3 regions of the Cytobacillus sp. QJM3NY_8 genome follow, and region 2 is predicted to be linked to each of the others. Evidence: predicted binding sites of a transcription regulator. Region 2 holds the regulator's gene; each other region holds the start of a gene.
The links. The regulator LexA, encoded in region 2, represses DNA repair genes until DNA is damaged. The targets are predictions, from matches to a motif close to CGAACATATGTTCG.
Positions count from the first base shown of each region.

Region 1: AC0VZ9_RS05875 (SPL family radical SAM protein) is a predicted target of LexA. The motif match lies at 3,709-3,722, and genes of this name have one in related genera.
Region 3: AC0VZ9_RS17435 (YolD-like family protein) is a predicted target of LexA. The motif match lies at 8,400-8,413, and genes of this name have one in related genera.

Region 1 covers NZ_CM149681.1:1,102,125-1,112,888, reverse strand. The annotation lists gene AC0VZ9_RS05905 (DUF1835 domain-containing protein) at 1-48, opposite strand, end outside; gene AC0VZ9_RS05900 (glutathione peroxidase) at 193-669, shown strand; gene AC0VZ9_RS05895 (MarR family winged helix-turn-helix transcriptional regulator) at 697-1,137, shown strand; gene AC0VZ9_RS05890 (DUF5634 family protein) at 1,225-1,527, shown strand; gene AC0VZ9_RS05885 (VOC family protein) at 1,622-2,038, shown strand; gene AC0VZ9_RS05880 (AAA family ATPase) at 2,080-2,832, opposite strand; gene AC0VZ9_RS05875 (SPL family radical SAM protein) at 2,861-3,703, opposite strand; gene AC0VZ9_RS05870 (protein adenylyltransferase SelO) at 3,859-5,325, opposite strand; gene AC0VZ9_RS05865 (DUF1540 domain-containing protein) at 5,483-5,638, opposite strand; gene AC0VZ9_RS05860 (YhfM domain-containing protein) at 5,741-6,163, opposite strand; gene AC0VZ9_RS05855 (tRNA dihydrouridine synthase) at 6,219-7,196, opposite strand; gene rlmD (23S rRNA (uracil(1939)-C(5))-methyltransferase RlmD) at 7,529-8,911, opposite strand; gene AC0VZ9_RS05845 (DNA-3-methyladenine glycosylase family protein) at 8,931-9,812, opposite strand; gene pdaA (delta-lactam-biosynthetic de-N-acetylase) at 10,114-10,764, opposite strand, start outside.
Region 2 covers NZ_CM149681.1:2,088,095-2,098,858, reverse strand. The annotation lists gene AC0VZ9_RS10940 (ABC transporter ATP-binding protein) at 1-311, opposite strand, end outside; gene AC0VZ9_RS10935 (ABC transporter transmembrane domain-containing protein) at 316-2,064, opposite strand; gene AC0VZ9_RS10930 (DUF6376 family protein) at 2,171-2,611, opposite strand; gene AC0VZ9_RS10925 (YneF family protein) at 2,746-2,961, opposite strand; gene sirA (sporulation inhibitor of replication protein SirA) at 3,048-3,485, opposite strand; gene tkt (transketolase) at 3,762-5,768, opposite strand; gene AC0VZ9_RS10910 (DUF896 domain-containing protein) at 5,999-6,232, opposite strand; gene AC0VZ9_RS10905 (YneB family resolvase-like protein) at 6,375-7,022, opposite strand; gene yneA (cell division suppressor protein YneA) at 7,032-7,364, opposite strand; gene lexA (transcriptional repressor LexA) at 7,520-8,143, shown strand; gene AC0VZ9_RS10890 (DUF4257 domain-containing protein) at 8,429-8,713, shown strand; gene AC0VZ9_RS10885 (CBO0543 family protein) at 8,919-9,479, opposite strand; gene AC0VZ9_RS10880 (DUF998 domain-containing protein) at 9,704-10,321, shown strand; gene AC0VZ9_RS10875 (CBO0543 family protein) at 10,463-10,764, opposite strand, start outside.
Region 3 covers NZ_CM149681.1:3,387,379-3,398,142, forward strand. The annotation lists gene brnQ (branched-chain amino acid transport system II carrier protein) at 1-592, opposite strand, end outside; gene AC0VZ9_RS17390 (GntR family transcriptional regulator) at 887-1,546, shown strand; gene clpP (ATP-dependent Clp endopeptidase proteolytic subunit ClpP) at 1,592-2,173, opposite strand; gene AC0VZ9_RS17400 (sigma-70 family RNA polymerase sigma factor) at 2,200-2,874, opposite strand; gene AC0VZ9_RS17405 (phosphoglycerate dehydrogenase) at 3,068-4,267, opposite strand; ZMP/ZTP riboswitch at 4,335-4,413, opposite strand; gene AC0VZ9_RS17410 (hypothetical protein) at 4,696-4,926, opposite strand; gene AC0VZ9_RS17415 (hypothetical protein) at 5,059-5,415, opposite strand; gene AC0VZ9_RS17420 (YhbD family protein) at 5,429-6,052, opposite strand; gene AC0VZ9_RS17425 (GNAT family N-acetyltransferase) at 6,252-7,010, opposite strand; gene AC0VZ9_RS17430 (tetratricopeptide repeat protein) at 7,439-7,930, opposite strand; gene AC0VZ9_RS17435 (YolD-like family protein) at 8,037-8,375, opposite strand; gene AC0VZ9_RS17440 (FUSC family protein) at 8,517-10,697, shown strand.

The DNA.
Region 1 (10,764 bases), 990 kb from region 2:
CCTCTCCGGGAGTTTCTCAATCGCTTCCCGCAATTCGTCCATCATCATGATCACCCTTTGTAAATGAAATTGAAACCTACCTTTTCTACGAATAAACTTAATGGTAGTTTCATAAAAAGCTGATTTGTTTGCAAAAGGAGTTTAGATCGCTTAAGATTAAATCGCACACGATTAAAAGTAGGAGGTATCCTAATGACAACGGTTTATGATTTTGAAGTCAAAAAAACAAATGGTGAATTGAAATCTTTGAAAGAATATGAAGGCAAGCCTCTGATTATTGTAAACACAGCCAGCAAATGCGGATTAACACCCCAATTCAAAGGACTGCAGGAGCTTTATGAAAAGTATAAAGACAGCGGCGTTGAAATTCTTGGGTTTCCTTGTGATCAGTTCAATAACCAGGAATTCGATAATATTGAGGAAACAACTGAGTTCTGTCAGCTTAATTATGGTGTATCCTTTCCGATCTTCGCTAAAATTGATGTAAATGGTGACAATACGGATCCATTATTTGCTTACCTAAAAGAACAGAAAAAGGGAATTCTGTCTAAAAACATTAAGTGGAACTTTACTAAATTCCTCGTGGACCGGAATGGCCAGGTTGTAGAACGGTATGCACCTACAACTGAACCAGGAAAAATCGAGGATGATTTGACGAAATTATTGTAATGCTAGAGATTAGAATCAGGTGATTATGTGAAAGACTTTTTTACACTGGACAAACAGCTATGCTTTGCTGTTTATGAAACAGCAGGCGAATTTACAAAACTGTATACAAGTGCCCTTCAGCCATTTGGCTTAACCTATCCCCAATATCTGGTACTTCTGGCACTTTGGGAAAAGGATGGCGTGACAGCAAAGGAGCTTGGAGAAAGACTAAATCTTGGCACGGGGACACTCACACCTATGATCTCCAGAATGATTTCTAATGGCTGGCTTCGAAAAGAGCGTTCCAAAGCTGATGAACGCAAGGTGTATATCTTCCTCGAGGAAAAAGCACGCAAAGAAAAAGAGGTTATCACCCAAAATGTCGGAGAGGCCATTCAGGCTTGCAGGATTCAGCTGGAAGAATATGAAGAGCTTATGGAGCTTCTCGGAAAACTTAGATTTAAGTTAAGAAGCAGAGTACTTCGCTGATGCGGAGTACTCTTTTCACAGTTCCGTGTTTAATCCCTGCAAAAAAAGCCATATTAAGGGATAGATAATCGGAAGGGAGCATACGTCATGGAGTTTTTACCAAGAGAGCAAATTATCAATGCATTGCAGGAGCCATTTCATTCCTATTTAGACAAATATGGAATCGACGATATTGGTATTTTCGAGGAAGAAGGCCAGGATCATCACTGCTATATAGGATACACGGTGAAAAAGGCAGGGAAAACTTATCACGTACATAGTCCATTCATTAAAGATGAAAATGGAGGATTAACTCCTGCAAAAACTGAGTGGACAATTGAATCGGATGAACCTGATAGCATTGACCGAAGAGGCTTCAATAATGTAGATCAAGCACTTCAGGAATTATAAAAATTGTTCTGATTTTCACTTTTTGACTTTTGAACTACATTAAATTTAGAATATTTTGTCTATAATGGAATTGTATTAGGAAGGAGTGAAAGGAATGGCTGTTAATGCCTATCTTAATTTCGAGGGAAATACACGCGAAGCAATTGAATTTTATGTAAAGGCTTTTGAACTGGAAATGCCTGAGATTTCAACTTTTGGTGAATCACCGCAAAATCCTGAATATCCTCTTCCAGAGGAAGCAAAGAATTTGGTCATGCATTCAAGCCTTAACATATGCGGCAGTAATGTTATGTTTTCAGATACTTTTCCCGGTATGCCATTTACAGTAGGAAATAACATTAATCTCGCAGTTGTCATTAATGACCTGGATAAGCTGAGAAAGTATTTTAACAATCTGCAGGCAGGCGGCACAGTAACAATGGAGCTGCAGGAAACTTTCTGGAGCAAGAGCTTTGGCCAGTTAACAGATAAATTTGGTATAAACTGGATGTTCAGCCACGAAAGTGAATAAGATACATAGACAAAAATGGAGGCCTGAAGCCTCCATTTTTATTATTCATCCAGCAAATGATGAAGCATCCTTTTCTTATCATCAAAGAATTGTTTCATGATGCGGTAATGATTCGTTTCCTCCAGCTTCTTTTCTGAAATGCCTTCCTCGCTGAATTCATATATCGCTGCCTCCGGATAGGCCATAATGATCGGAGAATGTGTGGCAATAATAAATTGTGAGTGTTCCCTGACCAAATCATGAATTCTTGTCAGCATGGACATTTGCCGCAAAGGAGAAAGTGCTGCCTCCGGCTCGTCCAGGATGTAAATCCCATTGCCGCGAAACCGGTGAAGAAACGTAGAGAAAAACGCTTCTCCATGAGATTGCTCATGTAAAGAACGGCCTCCAAAGGAGTCGATTACTTTTGGTGCGCCACCTTCCCGATCCATTTCCTCAATATTAGAAGCGACATTATAGAAACTCTCTGCCCTTAGAAAAAAACCATCAGACGGCCTATCTATGCCTTTTATCACCTTGAGATAATCTCCCAGCACAGAATGCGAATCGAAGGTTGAAAAGTTAAAATTGAAAGATCCGCCTTCTGCATTAAATCCTAGTGCAACCGCTACTGCCTCGAGCAGTGTCGACTTTCCCATTCCATTCTCTCCAATCAGAAAGGTTACTTTCGGGTGGAAAGGCACCTCATCCATGGTTTTCAAGCTGGGAAGGTTGAAGGGATACTGATTGAAGGAAGGAATTTCTTCTCTTTTAAGGCTAATACCTCTTACATATTGTGAACTTAACAGATCCATAAAAATACCTCATATATTTTATAGTCAGCTATTTGCCATCAGGGCTGAAGCCAGCCTTGGATACACCTAATTGAATGGGTGCATCTTGAAATTCCCGGTCCAGCATTTTAAGAACCACTTTATATGCAGATGGATTATACCATTTCTCCAAACCAAGCTCATCAAAAATCTTGCGGATTCCAAGTCTCTCAGTCCTGCGTCCGCCGCTTCCATCCCCCATCCAAAAATCGTCAATTGTAACTCGATTTGCAATAGACTTAAGTTTTGCAGGAAATTCTCTTGAACAAGGCAGTAACGGGGCTATTGTTGCTTGAGTTATAATTCCTGCATCTTTTATGTCTTTTAGTGCAGCCATTCTTGCCGGGATGGGAGGGGCCGCTGGTGCAAATGCCTTTCTGACTTCTTCTTTGTCTGTCTCGATTGTCATGGAAATTCTGATACTATCTCCGAATTGCTGAAATAAATCAATATCCCGCTTCACCATAGGAGAACGGGTTTGTACATGTAAAAAGTCAGGCTGATTTTTAAGCATAACTTCCAATAAACTTCTTGTCAGTTTTGAGGCATATTCAATCGGCTGGTAAGGGTCTGTGGAAGAGGACATAAATAAAGCAACTTTTCCCCTCTTTTTAGCTTTAGCCAATTCTTTCTCCAAAAGTTCGGCCGCATTTGATTTTATATCAATCCACGCACCCCATTCCTCTTCACGAAAAATGGAAACAGGAAGCTCCCTAACGTAGCAATATTTGCAGCCAAAGGCACAGCCCGCATAGGGGTTCAATGAATGAGTAAAGTTGTCAATTGCACCTTTGGCAGGTGTTAAGATACTTTTTGATATGATTTCTTCAAGATGTATATTCAGGATTATCACCAAATCGAATGTATGTTCTGTCTTAAAAATAACACCGTGATTTCCTGAAGTCAACAATAAAGCACTAACTGCTTAAATAAAAAATGCCTGCCCCACTAATGGGGCCAGGCTTTGCAAAATTACAGCTAACGCTCTAAATTGTTCATTTCTTTATATTAAGTTCCGCAAAATGTTCGATATGGCATGCCGGATGGCTCTGGCAGCTTGCAGTATTCTTCCTGTTCTATTGTATAGGCATAAGGATCCTTCAGTGCTGCAAGAAGCTTTTTCATCACGCTGTAATCCCCTTTGGTAACAGCTGCTTCAAGAGCTTCTTCAACTCTGTGATTCCGGGGGATGACGGATGGGTTGCTCTTCCTCATTAATTCATTCACTGCTTCTTTCGATTCCTTCTGCCTGTTCAGCCTTTCCTGCCATTGTCCATGCCAGTTTGCAAATTCTTGATCATCAAATATCGAAGTTTCCTCAGGCTTGTCTAATGTTAATAAACGGAAGGTGTTTGTATAATCTGCTCCAGACTTCTGCATCATCTTTAGAAGGCTGGTAAATAGGGCTTCATCTTGTGCTTCTTCATTAAAAAATCCGAGTTTTGCCCTCATCCCTGCAAGCCAATGGCTTTGATAAATTTTATTGTATTCCGAAATTGCATCCTGGGCTATATTTACAGCATCTTCCTCATTTTTATGCAGCAGGGGCAAGAGGGTTTCAGCAAACCTTGCCAGATTCCATCCGCCTATATAAGGCTGATTTCCATAAGCATACCGGCCTTCTCTGTCAATGGAACTAAATACGGTTGCCAAGTCATACTTATCCATAAAGGCGCACGGACCATAATCGATGGTTTCTCCGCTAATTGTCATATTGTCGGTGTTCATGACTCCATGGATAAAACCTGTTAGCTGCCATTTCGCAATGAGTGCAGCCTGACGTTTGATCACTTTCTGCAAGAGTGTCTTGTAAGGATTTTCATCGCCTTTAATTTCTGGGTAGTGGCGCTGAATCGTGTAATCTGCCAGTGTTTTAAGCTCATCAACCGGCCTCCAATTTGCCGCATATTGAAAAGTGCCCACCCGTATATGGCTATCAGCCACTCTTGTCAGTACAGCACCTGGAAGCTCAGTTTCCCGGATAATCGCTTCACCTGTTGTTACAACTGCCAGACTGCGGGTAGTGGGAATTCCCAGAGCATACATGGCTTCGCTGATAATGAATTCCCGGAGCATCGGGCCTAGAGCCGCCCGCCCATCTCCGCCGCGTGAAAACGGAGTTCTGCCGGAGCCCTTCAGCTGAATGTCCACCCGTTTATCCTCAGGAGTTACCTGCTCGCCGATCAGCATGGCCCGGCCATCTCCAAGCATATTAAAGTGTCCAAACTGATGCCCTGCATAAGCCTGAGCAAGAGGGTCAGCGTCTTTTGGAACTCGAGAGCCAGAAAGCACCTCAATGCCAGTTTCGCTTGTCAATGCATCAATGTTTAGTCCCAAAAATTTCGCCAGTGGCTCGTTAAGGATCACCAGCTCAGGTGATTGTACAGGATTTGGCTTTACTTTTGAAAAGAATGTCTGCGGCAGCCGTGAATAGCTATTATCAAAATTCCATCCGGTTTCATTAATAGTCGTCATTCTATCTCCTTCCTGTCTGCATGGATTTAGTGTCATTTTCATTTATTATACCCTTTCCGGAGAAACATAGCGGTCTTAATAATCTTCTCTTTTTGTATGTAAAAAAACCTGACGGCCGGGATCGTTAAAATTCTCCAGCAGTCAGGCCTACCCAATCTTATTCACGATGCTCAAAGGTTTTACAGGCTGTTTCCTCTACATCATCAGCTTCTCGGCCATTTTGGCCAATCACATAAATAGAGTCGGCAACGCACTTATCACCTTCAGCCCAATACTTGCAGTTCTCAACATTACATAAAACTTCTACTTCCATTCTTGGCCACCTCCTTTTGGATTACTGATCAATACCCCTTTTCCAAGTGAATTAACCATATGGAATTTAATTCCACACACAGGTGAAATGGCTGGGCTGCTGTTATTTGGAGAGAATTAGGCTTCTTAGTTTTATCGTCATTTCTGGAGAAGTTAGGTAAACAGATTCATCTGTAATATACATGAAGACGCTTTTTTCATTGTCTTCTCCAAGCCACAAATGAATGCCGTGAGAAGGAAGTTCTCCTTTATATTCTACTGCTATATCATACTTAGGTTTACTAATATCTGCATTCCCTGACTGTTTTACAGCAGATGTTATTGCCTTTTCAAATACAGCGATCGATTTTCTATCCTTGAAAGAAATAAAACTTTCTTCATCATTAATTCCGCCTAAACCCTCCGATTTTGAAACTTTGATTTCTCTGACTTCCTCATCCAGCAGGACCATTGTTTCAGCTGATTGACAGCCTGTTATCATTGCAAAAGAAAATACCATGAATGTGCATAATAAAAAAGCTTTCATCCTCATCCCCATTAAAAAAAGGAGGATGGACCGCTTGCCCATCCCCATTTAGAATTCAGTTATTATTTTCAAGATTCTTTGACACAAACGCATCAAGCAATTCGCGCACTTCATCTGTAGACCTAGTGTTCATTAATTGATTTCTTAGTGCACTTGCCCTTGGAAATCCTTTGACATAGATCTTGAAAAAACGGTGAAGAGCCGTGAACGGCCGCAGCTCTAAATGCGAATATTGATCATGGAGATCCATATGCAATCTTAAAAGGTCCAGCAATTCCTCACTGCTATGATCTTTCTTCTCCGTTTCAAAGGCAAATGGATTATGGAATATGCCGCGCCCAATCATAACTCCATCAATACCGTATTTCTCGGCCAGCTCCAAGCCCTTCTGACGGTCAGGAATATCTCCATTGATCGTCAAAAGGGTATCTGGTGCCACCTGGTCGCGAAGTTTCTTAATCTCCGGGATCAGCTCCCAATGCGCAGGCACTTTGCTCATTTCGTCCCTTGTACGCAGATGAATGGAAAGATTAGCAATGTCCTGCTCCAAAATGTGTTTCAGCCAGACCTTCCATTCGTCTACTTCCGTGAAGCCAAGCCTTGTCTTTACACTTACCGGCAAACCTCCTGCTTTGGCTGCCTGGATCAATTCAGCTGCCACTTCCGGGCGGCGGATCAGGCCGCTTCCCTTCCCGTGCTGTGCTACATTGGGTACAGGACAGCCCATATTGATATCCAATCCCTTAAAGCCCAGTTCCGCCATCCCAATACTCATTTGCCGGAAGTATTCAGGTTTATCCCCCCATATATGGGCTACAATTGGCTGTTCATCCTCTGTGAAAGTCAAACGCCCACGCACACTATTAATCCCCTCGGGGTGACAATAACTATCTGAGTTTGTAAACTCAGTAAAAAACACATCAGGTCTGGCTGCTTCACTCACCACATGGCGAAAAACAACATCCGTCACCTCTTCCATTGGTGCCAGTATAAAAAATGGCCGCGGTAACTCACGCCAAAAATTATCTATCATAGTAAAATTCAAATCCTCTCAATATGGGAAACCAACTTTTAATCCCAAAATTAAAAAGCAGAATATCCTTGCTTCTTTTACACTTATACCATGCTTAAGCACTTTTTATCAAACTGATTAAATAATGTAAATTTTAACTGCACAATTTTTGTACAGCTAAAATATCTCCTGCTGACATCCATCCCATTAAACAGTATTCCACTGGCTGAGTAAAAAATAAAGCTTTGATAAAACATTCTAAAAAACAGCAGGGATTAACAGAAAAAAGACCCCGAAACCGCAAAAATATTTTTTACGAAATCAGGGTGGATCAGCAAAAGCTTATGTTTGGGTTACACGTTTAAAACAAGTTGTGTCACACTCTCCACGTGTGCGGTCTGCGGGAACATATCCACAGGCTGTATGCCATTTACTTTATATTTGGGGCTCAGGACCGAAATATCCTTTGCCAATGTAGATGGGTTACATGAGACATAAACCACTTTCTTGGGCTGGACTTTTAAAATAGTCTTTAACAGCTGATGATCAAGTCCTGTTCTTGGCGGATCGACGATAATAACATCCGGACGCCATCCATCTTTTGTCCATTTAGGAAGCCATTCCTCTGCTTTGCCGACAACATATTGGGCATGTTTAATTCCATGGCGGTCAGCATTTTTCTTTGCATCCTCAATGGATTCCCTGATGATATCCATGCCGCGGATTTCCGCTGCCTGATCTGCTACCCATAATCCAATCGTTCCGACGCCGCAGTATGCGTCAGCTACTTTTTCCTTGCCGGTTAAAGCCGCTGCTCTTTTGACTTCATTATAAAGCTTAACGGTTTGTTCAGGGTTCAGCTGGAAAAATGTCCGTGCAGATAGTTCAAACTGCAAATCTCCGAGTGTTTCCTGGATAAAGTCGCTTCCGTCCAGATTCATGGTTTCCTGTCCAAAAATAAGGGAGGTTTTTTCACCATTCACATTTTGTATGATTGATTTTACTTCAGGAAGCTCGCTTTTGATTTTTTCTATTATGATCTCTTTCTTTGGAAGCTCTTTTTGAGTTGTGATCAGTACAATCTGAAGCTCTCCTGTCTGGATTCCCACCCTGGCAACGATTGTTCTTACTATACCTTTTCGGCTTCTTTCATTATAGATTGGGATTCTCAAATCCTGGAGAATCCGTTTCACTGCTTCAGTCGCCTTTGTTGTTTGCGGATGCTGCACCGCACAGTGCTCAATATTAATCAGGCGGTGCGAATTCATGCCATATAATCCGGCAAGCACCTTCCCGTCTTTTTGGCCAACCTGGAACTGGCTTTTATTTCTGTAGCTCCACGGATCTTCCATTCCAATGGTTTCTTTGATATCCAGCTTCTCGGGATTCAGCTTAGTATGGCGTTCTAAAGCTTGAATAATGATATCCCGTTTCTCCTTCAGCTGCTGATCATACCGGAGATGCTGCAGCTGGCAGCCTCCACACTCATGATATACCGGGCATGGCGGCTGAACACGGAATTCCGATTTTTTACGGATTTTTTTTATTTTGGCCTCAGCAAACTTTGGGTTTACCTTTGTTGCTTCTGCTGTGATTTCCTCGCCAGGCAGTGCTCCTGGAACAAATACGACTTGCCTTTTAAAATAACCGACACCTTCCCCATTGATGCCAAGCCTTTTGATTGTCAGCGGAAATGTTTGCTTTAGTTTTAATTTAGCTGTTTGTTCTTGTTTCATGGTGCTTCATCACTCCAAATTACTCGATACTCCTCCACAAATAAAGAGAAGCATAGCTCAAATAAGGATCCCAGCTCTTCGAGAATGTCTCCATTTCCTCAAGAGTCGGTTTCGCTTCTAATTTATATAGTTTTTTTAAGGCATTCTGGATGCCAATGTCTGCAGCTGGAAAAAGATTTGGCCGGCCCAGCCCGAACATCAAGAAGTTTTGAACAGTCCAGGGTCCGACACCGCGCAATTTGATAAGTTTATCATAAATTTCTTCATCTGAAAGGTTTTTAAGCTCGTCAAAGTTTAAATTTCCCGAGGCCGTTTCTTTTGCGATGCCAATTACATACTCAGCCTTTCGTCTACTGAACTGCAGCTCTCTTAATTCATCCACTTTCAGTTCTGCAACTTTTTCGGGAAGCGGATAAAACCACACTCCATCCTTTTCGAATCCAAATGCTTTTACAAACCGTTCTGTTAACGTGTGTGCGAAAGCAAGATTAAGCTGCTGGTGAATAATGCATTTTAATATACAGCTATACGGATCAAAATCAAGAACAATTGGAGTACCATAATGAGCATCGAAAATTGGCTGTAATTCTGTGTTTTGAAAATGTTCGTGAATCCTCTCAAGAGGCAGATGCCATTGAAAAATTTCCGATAAACGCTCTGCTGCTTTTTCTTTAAAAGCGCCATCAGTTCCGGTTATTAAAAATTCCGGCTTATCAGTTGTACCGATTGCTTTTACTTCTGCCACAATCGGATGATGGCTGAGCAGCATAGGCACTTTCACAGACCGATTTTCTATATCAACCTGATTAAGAGGGTCATTCAAAAGCCTGTCCAGTACCAGATCAAAATTATAAGGTCCTTCTACTTGTATCTTTTCCAAGAAGAATCCGTCCTTTATCATTTTCCCCGATTATAGCATTTTTTGCCGTTATTTTACTAAACTTGTTGGACTATATACAAAATAGACCCTGAAAAGTTGGGTCTATTTCATGCAATTTATAAATTTCTGCAGTGTTACCGGCCGAAATTGGGCATTTACCGGCCATCTTTAAAAAAATACCGGCCAAAGCACATAATTTACAGGCCTAATCTTAAGTTTTACGGCCAATATCACTTTGTTGTGCCCATCCAAATTTTTTATCGAAAGCTGGACATTTTGCCGATAAATCCAAGATTTGGCCGATTTATCGGCCAAACATATATCAGTACAGCATCCGCTCCCCAATTGCCTGTTGCCATGTCAGATCATCAAGGCTCTTAAAGGTGTACCCGCGTTTTTTCAAATCCTGTATGGCCTTTTGGAGAGCATCGGCATTGTCCTTTGAAACAGTGTGCAAGAGAAGGATACAGCCTGGATGGATCTGACGCATAATATTGTCGTAAGAATACTGCCAGCCTTTCTGCCGGTCTGTGTTCCAGTCGACAAAGGCCAGTGACCAGAATACATGCGTATAGCCTTCCTTTTTAGCCAAAGCCAAAGTGCGTTCGCTGAAAATGCCTCGAGGCGGCCGCAAATATGCCATATGCTTAACACCTGTAAGCTTTTCGTTTTCAGCACGGACCATTTCAAGTTCTTTAATAAATTTCTCATCGCTCACTCTTGTCATATCAGGATGATGCCAGGAGTGATTGCCTATGATATGCCCTTCATCCGCCATCCTCTTTACAAGATCAGGTGCGCTTTTTAAATAATGTCCTGTTACAAAAAAGGCAGCAGGAACATTTTCCTTTTTCAGAACATCCAAAATTTTCCCTGTATAGCCGTTTTCATATCCATTATCAAATGTTAAATAAATGTCTTTTTTGCTTGTATCGCCTTTATAATAGGAGCCATGTCTTTCAAGCAGTGAGTC
Region 2 (10,764 bases):
TGCTGAATGATTTTAAGGGCAATTTCCTGAAATTTCAGCAGCTGAAAATAGGATACCAGCACATTCATGATCTGAATGCCCAGATATGCTGCACCAAGAGCAATTAACGGCTCGAAAACCAGGTTCCTTGGTGTTAAATAATCGTCGATAAAAATTTTGACAAGAATCGGCCCCAGTATGTCTCCAATCGTCGTTAACAGAAGCAGACTGAAGGCAAGTATGATTGTTTTCTTATGCGGTTTTGTATAGGAAAGCAGCCGGAAAAGGACCATCCGCTGCTCTTTCCCCTTCATAATCGGTGTCTTTTCCATCGTCTTATCCCCCATGCTCCACAAGCTCTTCCAGCTGCTGGCGCAGATACATATTCTTATACCAGCCTTCTTCAGCCATCAGTTCATCATGTGAACCCCGCTGAACAATTTTCCCTTCATCCAGCACCAATATCAGATTCGCATGCTGAATGGCGCTCAGCCTGTGAGCGGTTATGATCGTTGTCTTGCCTGCCCGCTCACCACGCAATGAAGTGAGAATCGCTTCCTCCGTTTTCGCATCAACGGCAGAAAGGGAATCATCCAAAATCAATACCTCCGGTTTCACCAGAAGGGCTCGTGCAATAGAAATACGCTGCTTCTGTCCTCCGGAAAGAGAGACCCCTCTTTCACCCACAACGGTTTTATAGCCATCTGTGAATTCGAGAATATCTTCATGGATATTGGCCAGTTTCGCCTCCGTATAAATATCTTCAAGGTCTGCATCCGGTCTCGTGAAAGCTATATTTTCAGCAACGGTGGCCGAGAACAGGAAGTGCTCCTGCGGGACATAGCCAACTGCTTCCCTCAGCTTATCGATTTTATAGCGGTTAATAGGATGTCCGGCAAAAAGAATTTCCCCTTTATAGCCTTCAAACTCACGGATCAATAGCTTCAGCAGTGTGGTTTTGCCCGCACCCGTTTTACCTGCTATGCCGAGAGTCTCTCCTCTTTCCAGCCTAAAATGAATATCCTTAAGAAGCGCTTCCTGTTCACCCGGATAGGCGAACTCCTCAATCCTGTACTCAATATCTCCGCTAGGAACTTCATTGATGCCAGTCTCATCATCCTTAATATCGATTTCTTCTGCTAGAAGCACAGAGACTCGATCATAGGAGGCGCGGCCTCTCTCAACAATGTTGAACAGCCAGCCAAATGCGAGCATGGGCCAAATCAGGAGACCTAGATAGGTAGTAAATGAAACCAGCTGCCCGATTGTCAGCTCTCCTGCAATCACATATCTTGATCCAAATGCAATAGATAGGAAGAAAGAGATCCCTACAATAATGCTGATCGTCGGATCAAACAAAGAATCAACACGTGCAACAGAAATGTTTTTTTGCACTACATCTTCAGACTGCCTGCGGAAATCTTCAATATCTTCTTTTTCCTGGCCGAATGTCTTAATCACTTTAATTCCTGAAACACTTTCCTGAGTTTTGTCATTTAGTGAAGAAAAAGCCTCCTGTGCTTTGTGGAACCGTTTATGAAGAAGTGTTCCATACCAGCTTGTCAAAAGTGCCATGAACGGCATCGGAATCAGACTGATAAGTGTAAGCTTCCAGCTGATTGTTGTCGCCATGGCGATGATAACGAACCCGCCTGTCGCCAGTGAATCGACAAATGTGAGGACCCCCGCTCCTGCCGTCTGCTGAATCGCCTGCAGATCATTTGTTGCATGGGCCATCAAGTCCCCCACCCGCTTTTTCTGGTAGAAGGACTGTGACATATTCGTAAAATGCTGATAAAGCCTGTTGCGCAGGAGTTTGGACAGCTTAACCGCTGATCCAAAAATCATGATGCGCCAATAATAGCGGAGCACATACATCATGAGGGCTGTAACAGCAAGTATTCCTATCCACATTAATAAGGCTTTTGCAGTCAGCTCGCCATTTTTAATCGAGTCGACCACAATGCCGACCACCTTTGGCGGAACCAGCTGAAGCATTGCCACAAATAACAGCAGAATAATCCCGTTTACATAAGCCTTTTTCTCCTGCTTAAAAAACCACATCAAATCAAAAAAAACCTTCATACCCCATCCTCCGAAATTCGAAACATAATAGCTTAAATAGTTTATCAAATATTAAGAAAATAAGGAAGATTTTTTCTCGCAAGAAAAAAGCACCCCTTTGGATGCTTTATTGCCCTAATGCTTCTATTCGGTTGATCAGGCTTGTTGCTTCATTAATGGTAGTGAATAGCTCTGAGTTCTCCAGCTGATCCAATGCTAGGCTGCCGTTCTCCAATACTTTATTGATCTCAGCCAGAAGCGCTTCATTCTGTGTAACCAGCTCCTGATGAACACCCTCTGCCAGCGTCGGGATATCCTGAAGGGCGATAAACTCTTCAACTTCCTGCTTAAGTGTCGTCAATCTGTCTTCAAGTTCCTGCTTTAATGCCGGATCCGCTGCCGCCTCCTGAATCATTTGCGGCGCCTCTTCAGCAAAGTCGCTTAATGTATTGATATGCTCAGTCGCTTCATTAACATAGTCAATGGAATTATTCACTTCTCCCAGAACGGAACAGCCGCTTAATAACATGGAAACGGTAAGGAGCCCTATAAGAATTACTTTTTTCATTTGCTCGTTCCTTTCATGATTTGTCATAGTATAAATACGCTCTGTTTCAAAGAAGGTTTCATTTTGGATATAAAAAAACCACCTTCCTTGTATTGTAACAGAAAAGTGGTTTCAGATGGGATGCTTGTCCCTGATTACTTGCCAGTCTGCTTGTTCATGGCATTCATCATTTGGTTGATCTTCTTCTGAGATGGCTTCATGCCCATTTGCATCATCATCATTTTAAGCATTTGTTCATTAATTGGCGGATTTTTCTCCAGGTAGCTCATCATATATTTTCGAGCAATGAAAAATCCTAGTGCTACACCGGCAAGAAGCGCCAGTACACCAACTAGAATGTACATACCCATACTAACTTCCTCCTTCATGTTGTCTATCATACAGTGTACTAGACCAAAGGTTATTATACAATATTTGCTTCATTTTTTCTCATATTTTAGACGAATTTTCTCTCTTTTATCGGTTTTAGCCACCCATAGCGCTTATGCTTGAGGTCAACAGCCAGGAAGGAGGACTCGCTTTTTCGCAGTACTTCGAAAAATACCGTCTCTGCCTCATAGCTGCCGGCCGCTTCTAAAACCAGGCTCCGTTCAAATACTTCAAGCTTCGCCCTGCTTCTTTTGCTCATCTCTATATAGTATGCACTTTTTTCTATTATAAAGTCCTTTTTTCGCTGCAGCTGCTGATGGATGTATTGATGCACTTTCAAACCCGGGATTGGCTTAGTCACAAAATCAATTTGCTTCGATAGAATAGACTTCATTTCACCTGACGAATGCTCATACTCTTCAAACAACTGAAAAAACATTCGCTCTCTGCCAAAATAATGGGCCGCAAATTCATCTTCTATTAAATACAATTGATAAGCTCTCATCTGGCCCCTCCTTCCGGGACAATCCATTTCTTTCAATTATAAGCAACCAAAAATAAGGAATGTGTCTGAAGATGTTAAAAACTTTCACTAATTTTGTCGAAAACGAAGAATTCAGTTAATTATGAGGATTCTTGCTGGGAGAACTGCTATAATAGCTGCTCAAAATATTTACTTCGTCATTTTCCCGGTTTTACTGAAATATAATCCTGTTTTTTTAAATATAAACCTATCTCACAAAAAAGGAAGAGCCTCTCAGCTCTCCCTTTCCGGTAAATATTATCCCTGCAGCAATGCTTTTACGCGTGCCACAACGTTTTCAACTGTGAATCCGTATTCTTCCATGATCTTCTCACCTGGTGCAGATGCGCCGAAGGTATCGATTGCAAGAACATCGCCTTCGTCTCCTGCATAGCGGTGCCATCCAAGTGAAGATCCCATTTCAATGGCAAGACGCTTCTTGACTGTCTTAGGAATTACGCTTTCTTTGTACTCTTTTGATTGAGCTTCGAACCGGTCCCAAGCAGGCATGCTCACTACAGATGCATGGATGCCTTCGCCTTCAAGCGCTTTTTGTGCTTCAACAGCCAGGCTAACCTCAGATCCTGCAGCAAGCAATAATACATCCGCGTTGCTGTTGGAAGCTGGTGAAACAACATAAGCACCTTTTTGTACGCCTTCGTATGCCGCTGAATCCGTTCCTTTTAATGTAGGAAGGTTTTGACGGGTCAATACTAATGCAGTTGGCTTGTTTGTTGATTCAATTGCTGTTTTCCATGCAGCTGCTGTTTCATTTCCGTCAGCAGGGCGGACAACAGATAGGTTTGGCATTGCACGCAATGCAGCAAGCTGTTCTACAGGCTCATGTGTAGGTCCGTCTTCACCTACAGCGATACTGTCATGTGTGAATACATACGTAACAGGCAGGTTCATAAGTGCAGCCAGACGGATTGCCGGGCGCAGGTAATCAGAGAACACGAAGAATGTTCCGCCGAATACTTTTAATCCGCCGTGAAGGGCCATACCATTAAGTGCAGCACCCATTGCAAATTCACGTACACCAAACCAGATGTTGCGGCCGTCAAATGACTCAGCTGTAAAGTCGCCTGTACCTTTAATCATTGTTTTGTTGGAGCCTGCAAGGTCTGCAGAACCGCCAAAGAAAGAAGGCAGGTTTTGTGCGATTGCATTTAGCACTTCTCCGGAAGATGCACGGCTTGCAAGGCTCTTTCCTTCTTCATAAACAGGGATGTCTTTATCCCAGCCTTCTGAAAGCTCGCCATTGATTGCCTGCTCCAGCTGTTTTCCTAACTCAGGATGCGCTTCTTTATACTGTGCAAAAAGGTCTTCCCATTCCTGCTGCTTCTTAGAGCCGCTTTCTACAACCTGCTGCTTGAAGTGATCATATACTTCCTGAGGAACATGGAAATCTTCTTCGAAAGTCCACTTATAGGCTTCTTTCGTTAATTTCAATTCATCAGCACCCAGTGGCGCACCGTGAACATCAGATTTACCTGATTTGTTTGGAGAACCGTAGCCAATGACTGTTTTAACCTCAATCATTGTTGGTCGGTTTTCATCCTGCTTCGCTTCCTCAATTGCTTTTGCAATTTCGTGAAGATCATTGCCGTCTTCTACGCGGATATACTGCCAGCCGTATGACTTGAATCGCTGTTCAACACTTTCAGAGAAAGACTTATCAAGGTCACCATCAAGTGAGATATCATTTGAATCATATAGAACAACCAGTCTTCCAAGCTTTAAGTGGCCAGCAAGGGAAGCAGCTTCAGCCGAAACGCCTTCCATAAGGTCTCCGTCACCGCAGATGCTGTATGTATAGTGGTCAACAACATTGAAGTTGTCTTTGTTGTATGTTGCAGCCAGGTGGCGTTCAGCCATTGCCATACCAACAGCCATTGCAATACCTTGTCCTAATGGGCCTGTTGTTGCGTCAACACCTGGAGTATGGCCATATTCAGGGTGACCTGGCGTCTTGCTTCCCCACTGTCTGAACTCTTTAATGTCATTCATGGAAACATCATAGCCAGAAAGATGAAGAAGGCTGTATAAAAGCATGGAGCCATGTCCTGCAGAAAGGACGAAACGGTCACGGTTGAACCATTCAGGATTTTTCGGGTTATGGTTCATGAAGCGTGTCCAAAGCGTATAAGCCATTGGCGCTGCACCCATCGGCATCCCCGGATGGCCGGAATTCGCCTTTTCAATGGCGTCGATTGATAAAGTACGAATGGAACTGATGGATAGTTCATCTGTGTGATTAAACATTCAATACATCCTTTCGAGTAGTAATTCTTTACTCTTTTAATATTATCGGGTGTCCTTTTTTTTCACAACCAATAGGGTCAGGAAAAGGACAAAAAAGCCGGTTTGTTACTATATTGACACAAAAAGACCCGGCGTATGTAAAAAAAGCGGAGATAGCCGGTAATAGAAGTCATCTCCGCTTTCTATTAAAAGAAGGAATACAGCATTGTGTATCCCTTGCAATTATAATATTAGTGAAGGCGGTTTTTATTTTGGAATTCTTTTAGTTTTTTCGGAGTTACGTCATTTCCTTTCGGGTCAACGATTGTAACACCTTTAAGCGTGTTCAGCATGCCAGAGCGAAAAGTCTCCAAATACTCTTTGCGGAGAGAAGTCTGTTCTTTTGCTTCTGCTTCTGTTAAACCTGATTCCTTTGCCTTCTTTGCCAGTTCATTAATTCGGGCAAGTTTTTGTTTTGGCAGCATATATTAAAGCTCCTTTATATCAAAAGTTTACCTTTGGATGTTCTAATAGAAGTTTTTATTATACAATAGCTTCAGATATGGAACAATCTGAAACTCAACTGCCATCATACTAAAAAAGAACACTTTTGACAAGAAAAGTGCTCTATTCAGCAAGTGATTCCATATACTCTTTATACCTTCTATGGACTGTTGCTTTTGAGATATTATAGCCAAAGCCCCTGAGTGTTGCAGCAATCTCTGCAAATGTTAACTCGTTTTTCCTTAGCCGGGCAATTTCCTCTATCGGTACCTCTATTCTTTCCCTGCCGCCATTTGCTCCCTGATTGCTTAAGTTCTTCTCGGGGCGGTATCCTTTATCAACAGCCCGCTGCATGCCGCGTCTAATTTTGATGTTATGAAGCTTCCTCTGATATTCTTCTACCATCCCCACAATGTTCAGCACCATCGAATCTGATTCCGAAAGCTCGAGCTGGCCGTTATTCGAAATGCTGTACAGCTGAACTTCTTCCTTTAGGATGCAATGGAGTATCGCTATCTTTGCATTACCCCGCCCCAGCCTGGTTTCATCCTGAATGAGGACAACCTTGATATCCTTTTCTTTAATTAAGTCTAAAAGCTCCAATATACCGTCTCTTTCAAGGTCATATCCACTGGCCTGTTCGCGTATCACCTTGACTACTTCAAAATCATGCTTTTTCGCCAGATTCACCAGCTCTTCTTCCTGTCTTGAAAGGGACGTTTCCTGAGTATCCTTTGTTGTACTAACCCTGCAGTAAATAATTGCTTTCATAACTTCTCCTTATTCGTAAAGGTCTGAACTGGCAAGCTCTTTATAAGGCTCGTCATCCAGTGCTTTTACTGGAATAACAATTTCATCGCCCGGAAAAATCCTGCCTGCCGCTATCTCATTATTTTGTTCGACCCAATTAATAAATTGATCTGTAGACAGCGAATGTTCAGCCGAAAAACTCTCAGCAATTTCCCATAAAGAGTCACCTTCTGCAACAGTGACTTTCACAAACTTTTCCGTATCAGGTGTCTCTATCTGAATGAGCATAATAAACGATGCTGCCAGGCTTAAAACGAAGAGAATAATAGCATAAGAATATGATTTCCACAATTTTTTCAGCATGATATACCACCTCTAAAAGAATGTATGTTCGTATTTGATGTTTTTATTATAGACCGAACATTTGTTTTGTGTCAATAAAAATTCGAACTTATGTTTGTATCATATGGTAATTGATGCTATAATTGAGACAACAAAAACATACGAGGTGCGTAAAGATGGTGAAATTATCAAAAAGGCAGCAAGATATATTAGAGTTTATTAAAGAGGAAGTTAAATTGAGAGGCTATCCGCCTTCTGTAAGGGAAATCGGGGAAGCAGTCGGCCTGGCTTCAAGCTCAACAGTTCACGGCCATCTCGCCCGTCTTGAAAGCAAAGGGCTGATCCGCAGGGATCCTACTAAACCGCGCGCCATTGAAATTTTAGATCTGGACGAGTCTTCTCACATCCATAAGGTCAGTGCAGTCAATGTTCCGATCGTCGGTAAAGTAACTGCAGGGCAGCCGATAACAGCCATTGAAAATGTTGAAGAATACTTCCCGCTTCCAGAAAAAATGGCACCAGCTGATGAGCATGTATTCATGCTTGAAATCATGGGTGAAAGTATGATTGAAGCCGGAATCCTTGATGGCGACTATGTCATCGTCAAACAGCAGAGCACTGCTAATAATGGAGATATCGTGGTTGCCATGACAGAGGAAGATGAAGCAACTGTCAAAAGATTCTTTAAAGAAAAAGACTATATCCGGCTTCAGCCGGAAAACTCTACAATGGAACCTATCATCCTTCGAAATGTTTCCATCCTTGGCAAAGTTATAGGTGTATACCGCCATATGCATTAATAGAATAATAAAAAGCAGGCAGCCACTGCCTGCTTTTTATTTTTTCCAATTTTAAGAAGGTTATCAGTTCCTATTACCTGATGCTATTAGCGAAATCATACGAAAGTAACTGATACCTTTTCTGTTGGTACTAAGTTACAGTCATGTATGACTATTTTATTATTCAGAAAATTCGGTATTTTTATGCATATTATTTTATAGCCACTTTCTATATAATGGTAATACACCGAGAATCAACCTAAGGTCGCTTGTCCAAAATCTCGACTTTAGGAGTGTGAAGAAAAAATGTTTTTGAACATTACCTTCGCTTTGTTGATTGGTGGGCTGGTCGGTGTCGTTGGACATATTCGGAAAGAAGGCAAAATGGTCAAACCCAGAAGGACAAAAAAATTCATCTATCTGGGGGTCTTTGAAGAAGTAATCATGGGGGCTTTAGCGGCTGTTTTTTTGGTCGTATCTTCAGATCCTGACTCTGCCTTAAAGGTAGTGCTCCTTGCGGTGATTGCAGGATTTGGAGGAGATGCACTGCTGACATGTCTCGATTTCCTAAAGATCAGACATAAAGAATAGAGATGCAGGGAAATACAAATTAGTTAAAACCTCGTTCACTTAGAAACGGGGTTTTTGTATTTGATTTTTATAAAACCCCCCTGCTCAAGCAAACAGGGGATTTCGGATTTTCTTAATAAGTGCACTTGTACTGTTCTTGCTCCCAGGGATGCACTTGCGATCAAGACATATATACAGACCATTGCCGGGCGAAATCCTGCTTTTTTTACTCTTTAACTATTTGTTCAAAACTGCTCCTTCTGCTAAACCAATGGGCAATTAAGTATAGTGAAACTAAGATAAAAAAGGAATAAGTAAAGGCCCAATCGATTTTTTTATATAAGTGCAGCATTGCCATGATAGGCATTCCTACAAAAGCACCAAACCCACCGAACAATACAGCCTTTACTACTGGATTAATATTTGGTTTGAATTGAATTAATAACATTATAGCTACTGGAACAGTTCCATATCGAAATGAGTAGCTGATCGTTGGTATTGGGATAACCTTTATCGGATAGGCCCATTTACCAAAGTCAACACCTAATCCATCAATGGTTGTAGAGATTATCATCGTTATAAAAGCTGCAAATAACAAACGGGCAGAACTCTCTTTTTCCCGAAAAAATGCCCATAAAATCCATGGGACAAGTAACATCGCTAAGGCTACCCACCAACTTAGAGTAAATAAGAAAGTGTTTAAATTAACATCGGTAATCAATTTGTTTGCATCGGTAATGATCTTATTAGCCTTATCTAGTTGATTCAATCCTTCTTGGAATGTCATGATTCACCCGCCTTTTACATTCCTTGCTTCGCGTCTAATGCTTAATATTTCAAATTAAATATCTTTTATTCTTATCCGGCGCCTTTACCTCCTAATTAACTGATTCAGCTTGTGTTTTTTAAAATACCTTTATCAGCCTCTAGCCCTATTCAAATATAGTCTCCAAGACTATCCCTTTTTACATTTTTTGGATATATAATTCACGTATAACACTTTTGAAAAGGATGAGTCGTCTGAACATATCAAAAAGACTCGGTATTTTAAGTTGGTTCGCTACTTGCTTGTATTTTCTAATTGAACCATTCTTCATTTTGACCTCTACAGCTCCGTACAGTTTTTTTAATCATGCAATGAGCGACCTTGGCGTTACTTCTTGCGGGGAATACACCTATTCAATTGCACCTCATGAGATTTGTTCTCCTTACTATTTTTGGATGAATGTATTGTTTATTATAAACGGATTAACTTTTTCATTTGGTGTTTTATATCTTTCACAAACCCTTGAGAAGACAGGACTAAACCGGCTAGCAACAATATTTATTCTTATCTTAGCTTTAGGGAATATTGTGTCTGGCTTTATACCAGCAGATATAAATCTATTTTGGCATTCAATAGCAGCTCAACTTGACATGATAACTGTTTTGCCCGGTCTTTGGCTATACGCAAAATCTTTAGAAATTGGAAAACGCTGGACTCAATACTGTTTAGTTACATTACTAGTCATAGTCACACTCAATATGTTAATAATTTTCATCCCTATGCACGCCGGTCTATTGCAAAGGTTATTCTATTTAGTGATTTTCATATGGGGCACTGTACTGGCGTTTATTTTAAGTAAATGATTTGTTGCCACGCCTTTATCGCCTGAGCTCTTAATTCTTATTCTTAATTTACGCCCCCTGCCTTGGTTAAATTAGTCGTCTAACACAGAATCCTTACTCTTAATATTTCTCGGGGGGGGGGAACCTAGATATTTCAACTCGTTACACCAGACCTTTTTTAAACCAAAATATATATATCTTTACAACATAAAGAAGAATCATGTTGGTAATTAATCCAAAGAACCAGTTCCAGTGAATATAGTGATACAATGAACTAAATTTTTCGAGAAGATAGGAGTAAGTTGTTATCCCCATTGAAAATAGTAAGTAGTACAAAAATGTTCTTCTTGTCCCTTTTTCTTTTGGATAAAAAAGTATAAAAAACACGGCAATTGTAGGATAAACTATATAATGCAATGAAAAGCTCATATTTGTCGCTTTATTAAATTCTCTATACGGAAACT
Region 3 (10,764 bases), 1.3 Mb from region 2:
GGTAGCCTTCCTGGAACCCTTTAAAGAACGCACCATTTATATAAGCTTCAGTCGGAGCCTGGAATGCACCCATTGGATTGAAAAATGCAGCACCGATTAAAACTGCGATTACAATTAGAAGAATTGGTGTTAAATATTTCCCCACGATATCAACAATCTTTGAAGAATTTAAAGAGAAAAATGCGGTAATTCCAAAGAAAATAACTGAACATACGATTAAGCCGATTGAACCGCTTCCTTCGGATAGATATGGCTTAATTCCAATTTCGTAAGACACTGTAGCTGTTCTCGGAATGGCAAAAAGCGGACCAATTGATAAGTACAGGGCCACTGTGAAGGCTAGTCCGAACAATGGATTGACGCGGCTCGCCAGTGATTGCAGATCACTTTTTCCCGAGAAGCCCAATGCCAGTATACCAAGAAGAGGCAAACCTACACCTGTGATGATGAAGCCAGCGTTCGCTGACCATACATTCGTTCCTGCCGATTGGCCAAGCATCGCAGGGAAAATTAAGTTTCCTGCCCCAAAAAACAAGGCAAAGAGCATAAAACCAACTGTTACAATATATGAGAGTGGTATTTTGCTTGTCATTTCAATTCCTCCTATTAATCTGTCTGTCTTAAAAGATTTACTTATTTTGTTAAATTTAAATTTTCCGAAAAATTATTGCGCTGTAACATTATTATTTTTGTACGCTAGTAATATATTGCATAACTCAAGATAACATATCCAAAATACTTATGCAATATATCGCACAAAACTTTTTGTCGAATCATGCGATATATTGAATTTTTCAAGATACTTCTATATACTAAATTTATAATCTATTGGAAATAACTATAATTTCACAGATAAATTGCATGAAATGAAAAGGTGGTTACAGCTATGCCGATACCCTCCAATTATTCATCACCTACCCGTGTGTCAGCAAAGGATCGCGCCTTCTCCCAAATCCAGGAGTGGATCATTGACGGCACACTCCAGCCGAAAGAAAAATTGAATGATGCCGATCTAGCAAAAGCATTAGGCGTCAGCCGAACTCCCATCAGGGAAGCTCTTCAGCTGCTGAATGTTCAGGGGTTCGTCGAAATGTTTCCCGGAGTTGGAACGCAGGTCACTTCAGTTAATCCTGAGGATATTAGTAAAATCCTGCCCCCTTTAGGCGTATTGCAGGCACTTGCTGCAGAATTGGCTGCTCCTGTTATCAGCCAGGAAACGATTAATATACTCAGGGATATTAATCATAAATTCGCTAAAGCTCTAATTGCAGGAGATACCTTCACAGCTTTGAAGCAGGACGAGAAGTTTCATAATATTATTATAGATCTTGCTCAGAATCCTTATATCTCGAATACAGCTTCCATGCTTCAGGCTCATGTCATGCGGCTTTACTACAATAAAACAATTATTTTGAAAGAACGTTCAATAGAAGAACATGAAGATATATTAAAAGCTTTTGAACAAAAAGACAGAGAAAAAGCCGGACACATTGCACGCGTCAACTGGCTTCGGGCAATTGATGAGTACTACTCCGAGGAAAAATGATCAAACTGAAAAAAGCAGCCTTCATCGGCTGCTTTTTCTTTTTTTCTAGCTTTTATAGATAATTTCATCGATAATCCCGTATTCCTTTGCTTCTTCGGCAGTCATGAAATAATCGCGGTCCGTGTCCCGTGCTACTTTTTCTATAGGCTGGCCAGTTCGTTCAGCAATAATTCCATTAATATGCTCCCTAAGCTTTATGATCCGTTTTGCAGATATCTCGATTTCGGTCGCCTGGCCTCTTGCTCCGCCAAGAGGCTGATGAATCATGATTTCACTGTTCGGAAGGCTGTAGCGTTTTCCTTTTTTTCCTGCCAGAAGAAGCATCGCACCAAATGATGCGGCCATTCCTGTACAAATCGTTCTCACATCAGGCTTTATATATTGAATCGTGTCAAAGATGGCAAACCCTGCGGTTGTCGAACCGCCTGGACTATTAATATAAAGGGAGATATCCTTTTCAGGAGATTCAGCTGCAAGAAATAGCAGCTGGGCAATCACACTATTGGCAACCACATCATTAATCTCTTCTCCTATCATTATAATCCTGTCTTTCAACAGCCGTGAATAAATATCATAAGAACGTTCTCCCTTGCTGGACTGCTCAATGACATATGGTATTGCTGTCACCTGTATCCCTCCTGTTCATTGCGGATCTATGCCGCCATACAGAGAGTATTAGAAGAAGATGGAACAGGCAGTACAGGCTTCTGGGCATGACTTTCAAGGGATCGCAGAAAAGGTATGGTTTTTATCAGGATGGACGGGTCTTCCGCTGCCACTGATTGCTGCAGCAGCTGAAATAACTTTTCTTCTTCCTCATTTGCAAAAGAATCCTCAGCCTCATCTTCCACTGGGTGCTGAAGCTGCTTCCGTGCACGGTTCAGCGAGGACTTCACTGCAAACTCAGTGGTCCGAAGTATATCAGCAATCTCTTTTGTTTGATATTGAAACCCTTCCTTCAGCGTGAAAACTACAGCCTGCTTTAATGTCAGCCTATTGAGGAGATGGGTGATTGCTTCTGTGCCATCAGGGCTGAACTCCTTCATTTCCCGTTCCGGCGCCTCTTGAAGCTTTTCCCGCTTTCTGTTTCTAAGAGTGTCAATCCAGCAATTATAGACAATCTTCTTTAAAAGAGCCTGATTAATTTTCTCAGGCGAATAGCTTCTATAAGCGCGGATGATTGCCTCATGGGCCAGATCGTCCCCGTCCCAGCGGTTCTGTGCAAGAAACCGGCTATAACGCTGCAGTGAAGGATAGATATCTGCAATACAGCTTTCCTTCTGCTTTATGGAATCCCTTGATTCAGCCTGAACTTTCCCTTGCTTCATAAACCTGTTCACTCCTTTAATACATCTCTGCTTCTATAACGGAATAAGAGAACAAAAAGATACGGGTGATTAATATTTTTTATCAGTTTATTCTAAGGATAGCTGATTTTATACTTGTCATATACCTTTTTTGATTTCATTCCTTCGTGCAGTTAAAAAAAGCCCCAATCCCTGCGGAATTGAGGCTGTATTTTTATATAATTCGTGACTTGATAATGCCTTCAATTTGATTAATCTGTTCAAGCAGTCCAGGGATGACATCACCATTAACTTTATTATCGATATCGATCATGGTATACGCATATTCACCGCGGCTGCGGTTCACCATGTCCGCAATATTCAGCTGGTAGCTTGAAATAGCAAGTGTGATTTGGCCGACCATATTAGGAATGTTTTTATGAAAAGCAGTGACACGCCGCTTGCCTGTGTAAGGAAGAGCAGCATTTGGGAAGTTAACTGAGTTTTTGACATTGCCTGTTTCAAGGAAGTGCTTCACCTGTCGTGCTGCCATGACAGCGCAGTTTTCCTCAGATTCTTTTGTTGAAGCGCCAAGGTGCGGAATTGCCACTGCGTTTTTCATTTTCAGGATATTTTCATTTGGGAAATCTGTAATATACTTGCCCACTTTTCCGCTTTCAAGGGCGGCTGCCATATCTGATTCATTCACTAGCTCCCCGCGTGAGAAATTCAGAATATGAACACCATTCTTCATCATGCTGAATGTATCTTCATTGAACATTTCCCTTGTATCATCGGTTAATGGAACATGTACAGTGATATAGTCAGATTCTGCAAACACCTGCTCAATGGTCATGGCGCGCTGAACATTACGGGACAAGTTCCAGGCAGTGTCAACCGAAATGAATGGGTCAAAGCCCACGACATCCATATCAAGTTCAAGTGCATCATTGGCCACAAGGGCCCCGATTGCCCCCAATCCGATCACACCGAGAGTTTTCCCCTTAATTTCTTTTCCGACAAATTGCTTTTTCCCTGCTTCTACAAGCTTAGGAATTTGGTCTCCTTCATCTTTCAGCGTTTTGGTCCAGGAGATGCCGGCAAAGAGATTGCGGGATGAAGCCATTAAGGAAGTAAGCACCATTTCTTTTACTGCATTCGCATTGGCACCAGGTGTATTAAAAACAACAATGCCCTGTTCAGTGCATTTCTCAACCGGGATATTATTCACACCCGCGCCTGCACGGGCAATTGCTTTTAATCGATCGCCCAATTCCATTGAATGCATATTAAAGCTCCGAAGGACAATCGCATCCGGATTGCCGCTTTCATTATCGATTGTAAATTGATCCTTGTTAAACACCTCAAGACCGCTTGGCGCAATCGCATTCAGCGTTTTAATCGTCTTCACTCTGTCTAAAGTCATGGTACTCACTGGATTCTCCCCTTTTCAACTAACTTTGTCAGATTTTAAAACAGAAAGAGGCAAGGGTAGAATCCCTTACCTCTGCCCAGGCGAACGGCTTCGACACTATGTGCTCCCTCGCGGTGATCCGCGTCTCGCCAGTTACACATAGCCTTTTCGGTTTTTTAAATCTTATCAAAGTCTTCTGAAAACTTCAACCCTTTAAAGCGCTTACATTATTAAAATTATTTTTTATTTTTCTACAGTATATTTTTCTTATTTTGTACACTATGCTTTTCGAAGTTAGTTATTAGGATAACATTTTCATTTCTGCAATGTGCGCAAATAATTTCTGTTATCCAGTCATAAAAACAGCTTATAACATTTTATCTGTAAATAAAATTTGACTATCCGAAAGAAAATGTAAAAAACTGCTTCCCTGCACCTCTCTCCTTTTATCAGATTTTGCGAAGTTCTTTAACTTCCGCTTCTGCTGCACATTCATAAACACCAGAGTATTCCACAAGTCCGATCTCGCAATTTTTGCCGATTTTTACATTTTTCCCTCTTACGACAAGAGCTGCTGTGCCTTCGAGTTCGATGTCATCGCCTTCTATTAAATCCGCCTCCAGTTTCAAGGGAAAGATGGATTTGATTAATTTTAATAGGGTTTCTCTATGCTGTGTCACTTTAATTTTTCTACCGCCGATTTCTTTCGCTTTACTGTCTCCAAAAAGCTTAATATCGATCGTTTCTGCGTTCAGTAAACCATCTACTGAAAATGTCCCTTCAGCACGGAAGACCTCCGCTTCACAGTCCCCTTAAATAGTTACTTTCCCATTCACAGCGATTACTTCGCATTTTACAGAGCCTCCGATAGTGGATCTTCCGGCGACTTCAAGGTTTTGACAGCTGACAGCTTCAGAAATGTCGGCAGAGCCATTGATAACAAAGGATTCAGCTTTAACAGCTCCATGGATCTTTGCAGCACCACTGATCTTTCCCTTTTCAGTTTTTACGTTTCCATGGATAGTGGCCGTACCGTTACAATGGAATCTCTTGCACTCAATATCACTGTTTACCGTTCCCTTGCCATTTAATCCAACCTTTTCAAATGAACCTCCATTAGACGATCCCACTCCATTAATTATTAAGTTCCCTAGTGTTTTCATATTCACAGCAAAATTCCCCCTATACCAATTTGGATTTTAATTCCTCTGCACAATGTTCTAACGATAAAGTGGCGGCCACTTTTGTTCCTTTTTCAAGCAGGACTTGTTCCCCGTTTACCGAAATCAGGCAGCTGGACATTCCAAGTTTGCGAATAAAGCAGATAACAGCTTTTGGCTGTTGCAGGATACTTTGATGATCACTCAATAACTGAAGAAGCATTTTCCCTTCCTCGATATGGATATCTCCGGATTCAAGCAGGATGGAAAGGATATAAAGCTTCAAAATCTCATGGTAATTGAATTCGTTAAGCTCTTCCTGTGTCTCGAGAAAGATATTCATAACCGGTTCAGAAGCTATCCCTTTAGCAATCAGGCTTTCCTTTGTCAGCTTCAGATTTGAAGCATTCAAGGAAAACAAATCTGCCAGCTCATCCAGTGAAAGGCTATCCTTCATCTTTTGTATTTTATCGACCCGCTCCAGAATTTTCTCCTTTGGGAAAAATGTCTCCTGCCCTGTAAAAGTTGATTTTCTGACAAACCAATCCTCCGGTATCAGGCTTTTCCTTTTCCACCGATAAAGCTGCCCATAAGAAATTCCAGTTAAATCAAGGACTTCTTTTTTTGAAATTAATTCATCGCTCAATTCCAGGTCTCCTTTCCGATGGTATGATTGTAACATAACACTGTTACGTTAAGAATATTGTATTATTCATTTTTTCCCGAGGTTTTTCGACAAAATCCCGATTTTACACCATGAAATCAAACCAGGATGAACTCCCCTTTATAAAACAGTGTTCTATTTAAACAAAAAGACCTGGCTCTCTATAGAACCAGGCTTCTCTTCATTCGTATATTTTTAAAAGGTTATACTGCTTTCCAATATACTGATAATTTTGCCTGCGGTACATTTCCTTTGGAGTATCTTCACCATCTGCAACAAGGATGATGGTTTTATCCTTAAACTGATCCATTACCGATTTCTGCAGGCGCCTGCCGATGCCCTTTTTCTGAAAATCCTCATGGACCATCAATCCATCAATTTCAGCTGTGTATTCCTTGATAATTACATCTACTGATCCGGCAGCTTTCCCTTTATAATATGCAATGAACTGCTTAATCCTTTCATCGTTAAAATTCCTTAAATGCTGATCTTTCTTTTTCTCGGCATAATTAATCCCGTAAACCGAATCCTGCTCATGCTGAAATTCCAGATAATCATTCCATGTTTCATCCGTAACATTTTCGACTGTAATTTCTTCCTTTTCCTGAACTTCAGGAAAATCAGCTGGATGAATCGCAAATAGCTCTAAATAACCAACCGTAAAATCATCATCCTTCTCAAAGCTGGCCAGAAGTTCTCCGGTAAGCTCCTCGTCATCAGGAAAATAAAATCTTTCATGCTTTTGGCCATATTTTTGATGAAAAGTTCTTAAATATTGATGTGCCTCCTCAAACTCTTGAACAGAAGGCATTCTTTTAAAAGCAATAAAGTTGCTGTCATACTGAAGGAGCATGTCAGGGTTATGGTTGTGAATAAAAAGTTCATTTTCCAGTACTGTGTGTCCCGGTTTATGGATATTATTAAAAGTGATTTTTTCCATCGGCTTCTCCTAATATAGCAAACACTTTAGTTTTGCAAAAATTTATATTCTTTATCTGTAATAAGCACATCATGGCAGCGTATTAATTATTCTTTAATTCAAAGGGTACTGCTGTTATCATAAGCACACAGAAAATTCCGGCCATGTTGAGAAATAACCTTGGAAACCTTCTTTTCATACTCTTCCACTTATCAAATTGGAGGAAACTACGGTCATTTTCCGCTTTTGGCACCTGCAGATATATAAGAGACTGCATTTTGAAGATAGCAGTCTCTTTCATCGAATGGATAAAGGATACGGCCGCCGTCTGACCTTTTAAGATCATCTATTATAGCAATTAACCATATTCATTAAAATTACCTCTAATAAATCAGAGATGTTTGAATTATTCTCCGCCGTCATATCATGTATTTTGGGAAATCCTTTTTCTAATCTTTATCAAATATTTCATCAAGTTTGTCTGCATAAAAAGTGATTGCTTTTTTATATTGCAAAACTTCCGGGTCATCAGAAGTTTCGGCCACACACTTTAGGAGCATCTCCATTGCCTCGCTGTGCTGGCCTAAATTATGGAGCGTCATGGAATAAAACACCTGGATTGCACGATTAGCCGGAAACTGGGAGATTCCTTTCTCGAACACCATCTTTGATTTTTCATATTCCCCAAGAGTCCGGTATGTGCTCCCAAGACCCAAAATGGCACCTGGCAGATCAGATTCAGGCAGCCCAAGTTCGATCGCTTTTTCATAATGAGAAACAGCTTTCGATTCCTCCCCTAGAACGTCAAAACTCCAGGCACAATGATAATGAATCACTGGGTTTAAGGGATACTCTTCAGCCAATTTCACAAGCAGAAGGCTGGAATCTTTGTATTTCCCGAGATTGCGAAGTATAATCGCTTTTTCTAAGTCCGTGCTCATATGTACCTCCGATCACCGCTTTCTTTCTATTATATCTAAAAATTGCAAATAATGGGTATGGTAAAGCTTTAACTTTTCTGCAAAAATTAAATTATGTCTCGCTGCACTATTCTTTCACTTCAACCGAAGCTATTTCATCAAACATGACCTTCTCAAGAAACCCATCTTCCAATTCCAGATAAATTTTTCTGCCGATGCCGTCCAGCCTGTTTACCCTCCCTGTATATTCGTGGAATAATCCCTCCCGCCAGACTTTTACTATTAGAAAGAAGGCATATTCCATTGCATAGTGAATTTTGTTTTCATAGTCCTCCAATTCATATTCATCTATAAGCGGCTTGTCTTGTGCCATTTGTTCAGTTTCCAATTTTCTTAGCATCGCCCGGTGTTCCGGCATGAAGTGGGCTGGCTGCCATTTTATTTTCCCTCTGTCTTTTAGCGGCATAGTAAATCCCTCCATTCTTATTATAGAACATTTGTTCTGTTTTTAAACCTGTAAAGCACCAAATCTCAAGCTGGTTCATTTGGATAATAAAAGTACGAGTGGTAAAATAATCTTTAACTCTCTGAAAAGATTGGTGAAACAATGAAGCAGTTTCCTATAAAACACCGGTGGCTCGGACGTTTGCTGGCATCCGATCCCGGGCTTATCCGATTTCAAAAAGCAGGACGGGCCACTTTAAGTTTAATGGCTTCAGTCTTTACGACTTTGTTCATCATGCAATTGGCTGGTGCTGATGCCGCTCTCACTCCGGCGATAGTGTCCGGAATGGCAGGCATGCTTGGCATCATGATTGTCATGGATGACTCCAAAAAAGGTAAAATGCTCACAACTGGCCTGCTTGGACTTTCAGCCATGGCAGGGGTATCGATCGGTTCCCTATTGGCGGAAAGCACGGTCTTTATCGATATTGCAATGGTTCTGTTAATCTTCTTAAGCTTTTATTTGACCCGCTTTGGAGTGCGGTATTTTTCTCTATGCATGATTGCATTCATGACACTTTATTTCGCGTCTATTTTAAAACTATCAGGCAGTCAGCTTCCATCCTTCTACTTCGGCATTTGGATTGGGATCGCGTATGCTTTCCTGTTCAATTTCATCCTTTTTCAGGACACCGCGAAAAACCTGAAAAGAAGCATTCGCTCCTTTCATTTCCAAAGTAATTTTACGTTCAATCTCTTAATTGAGGGGATGCAAGCCAAGGAAATGACTCCTCAGCAGCGGGAGGAATTGGGAAGAAACGTGCTGAAGCTCAGGGATTATGCTGTCATGGTTTCGGAGTATATAAATGATGAAGATGTTCAAAAATTATGGCCTGGGCTGACCTCTACTCAGCTGAGGTTATATATTTTTGATGCAGGTATGCTGATTGAAACACTGACAGACTCAATTAGAAGCTTAAAAAAAGCAAATGCCCTTGAAATTGATGAGCTGAGAAAACTCCTGGTTTGGGTAACCCGTTCTCTTCGCGATGCTGAAGTTCTTGCCCAACAATATGAAGAACAAAATCTGCGTGAAGCAGAGCTTGCTGTACAGGCCCTCCGCCTGCTTATTATTGATTTGTTCAGCCGGGAAGACAAACCTGCAGGATGGCTGTTTCTGATCAGGCGGATCGAGTCCATTGCGAACCATGTCATCGAGGGCGGCATAACCATACAGCAGGCACTTCATAAAATGAAAGACAATGAGATTAAATTATCTGAAGAGGCAGCTGAAGGCGAAAGTGAAGATGAACCATCTGAAGAAGATAAGGGCATCAAACCTTCCACCAAAAAAGCTTTTCAGGCATTGACTGCTGCAATCATTTCCATCATTGCCGGCCAGATTCTTTCGCCTGACCAGCCTTATTGGGTTCTTTTAACAGCTTTTATTGTTTTGCTCGGTACCGAATCGATCGGGCGCATTTATACGAAAGGTTTTCAGCGGTCGGTTGGAACAATTATTGGAGCAGTAATTGGATTTACACTTGCAAGAGTGGTCAGCGGCCATTCCGTCCTGGAAATAACGCTGATTTTTGCAGCGGTTTTTTTCGCCTTTTATTTGTTTGAGGTCTCCTATACGTTAATGAGCATGTTTATAACGATGCTGGTTGCTTTTATGTATGACCTTTTACTTGGAGGAATTACATTTTCCCTTATCAGTGCAAGGGTAATCGATACAATTGCCGGTGCCGGCATTGCATTCGGAGTTTCCTTATTTATTTTCCCAAAGAAAACGAAGGAAAAAGTGGCGGATACCTTAAATGACTACTTACAAGAACTGAAACCGTATGTCACTGAGTATGTGAGAAGCTTCCGGGAAGATGTGAACGTTAAGGAGCTTTCAGGCAAAGGCTTCTTATTGGATCAAAAACTTAAAACCATAAACGTTGAAGCACAATCTCTGATAAAAAAACCCGGATCCCCGCGCCATGCTGACGTTAACAGATGGATTACACTATTTTCAGCCATCAACTATTATGCAAGACACCTTGTGGCTTCCTCCTACCGAAAAGGATTCGACTATCCCGATGAGCTGGTCGATGTTTTCATAAGGATTGAAGAAAAGCTTGAATTAAATATTGAGACATTAATGGATTTGATTAAAGATAGCGGAGACGGCATGCTTGTGTATAGTCTTGAAAATGAAAGGGAACAAATTGAACGATTGGCACCAGCAAGGCAGCAATCCCAGCGTGATTTGATTCATCACCTTTATTTCGTCTGGAGAATCAATAAAGCGATTATGGAATTGGCAGAAGATCTTGGTGCAGGGAAGGAGCAATAATCCTCCTTCTCTTTTATATGAATAGGGAGATGCTATTTCAGGATCAATACTAGATTAATTTGCACAT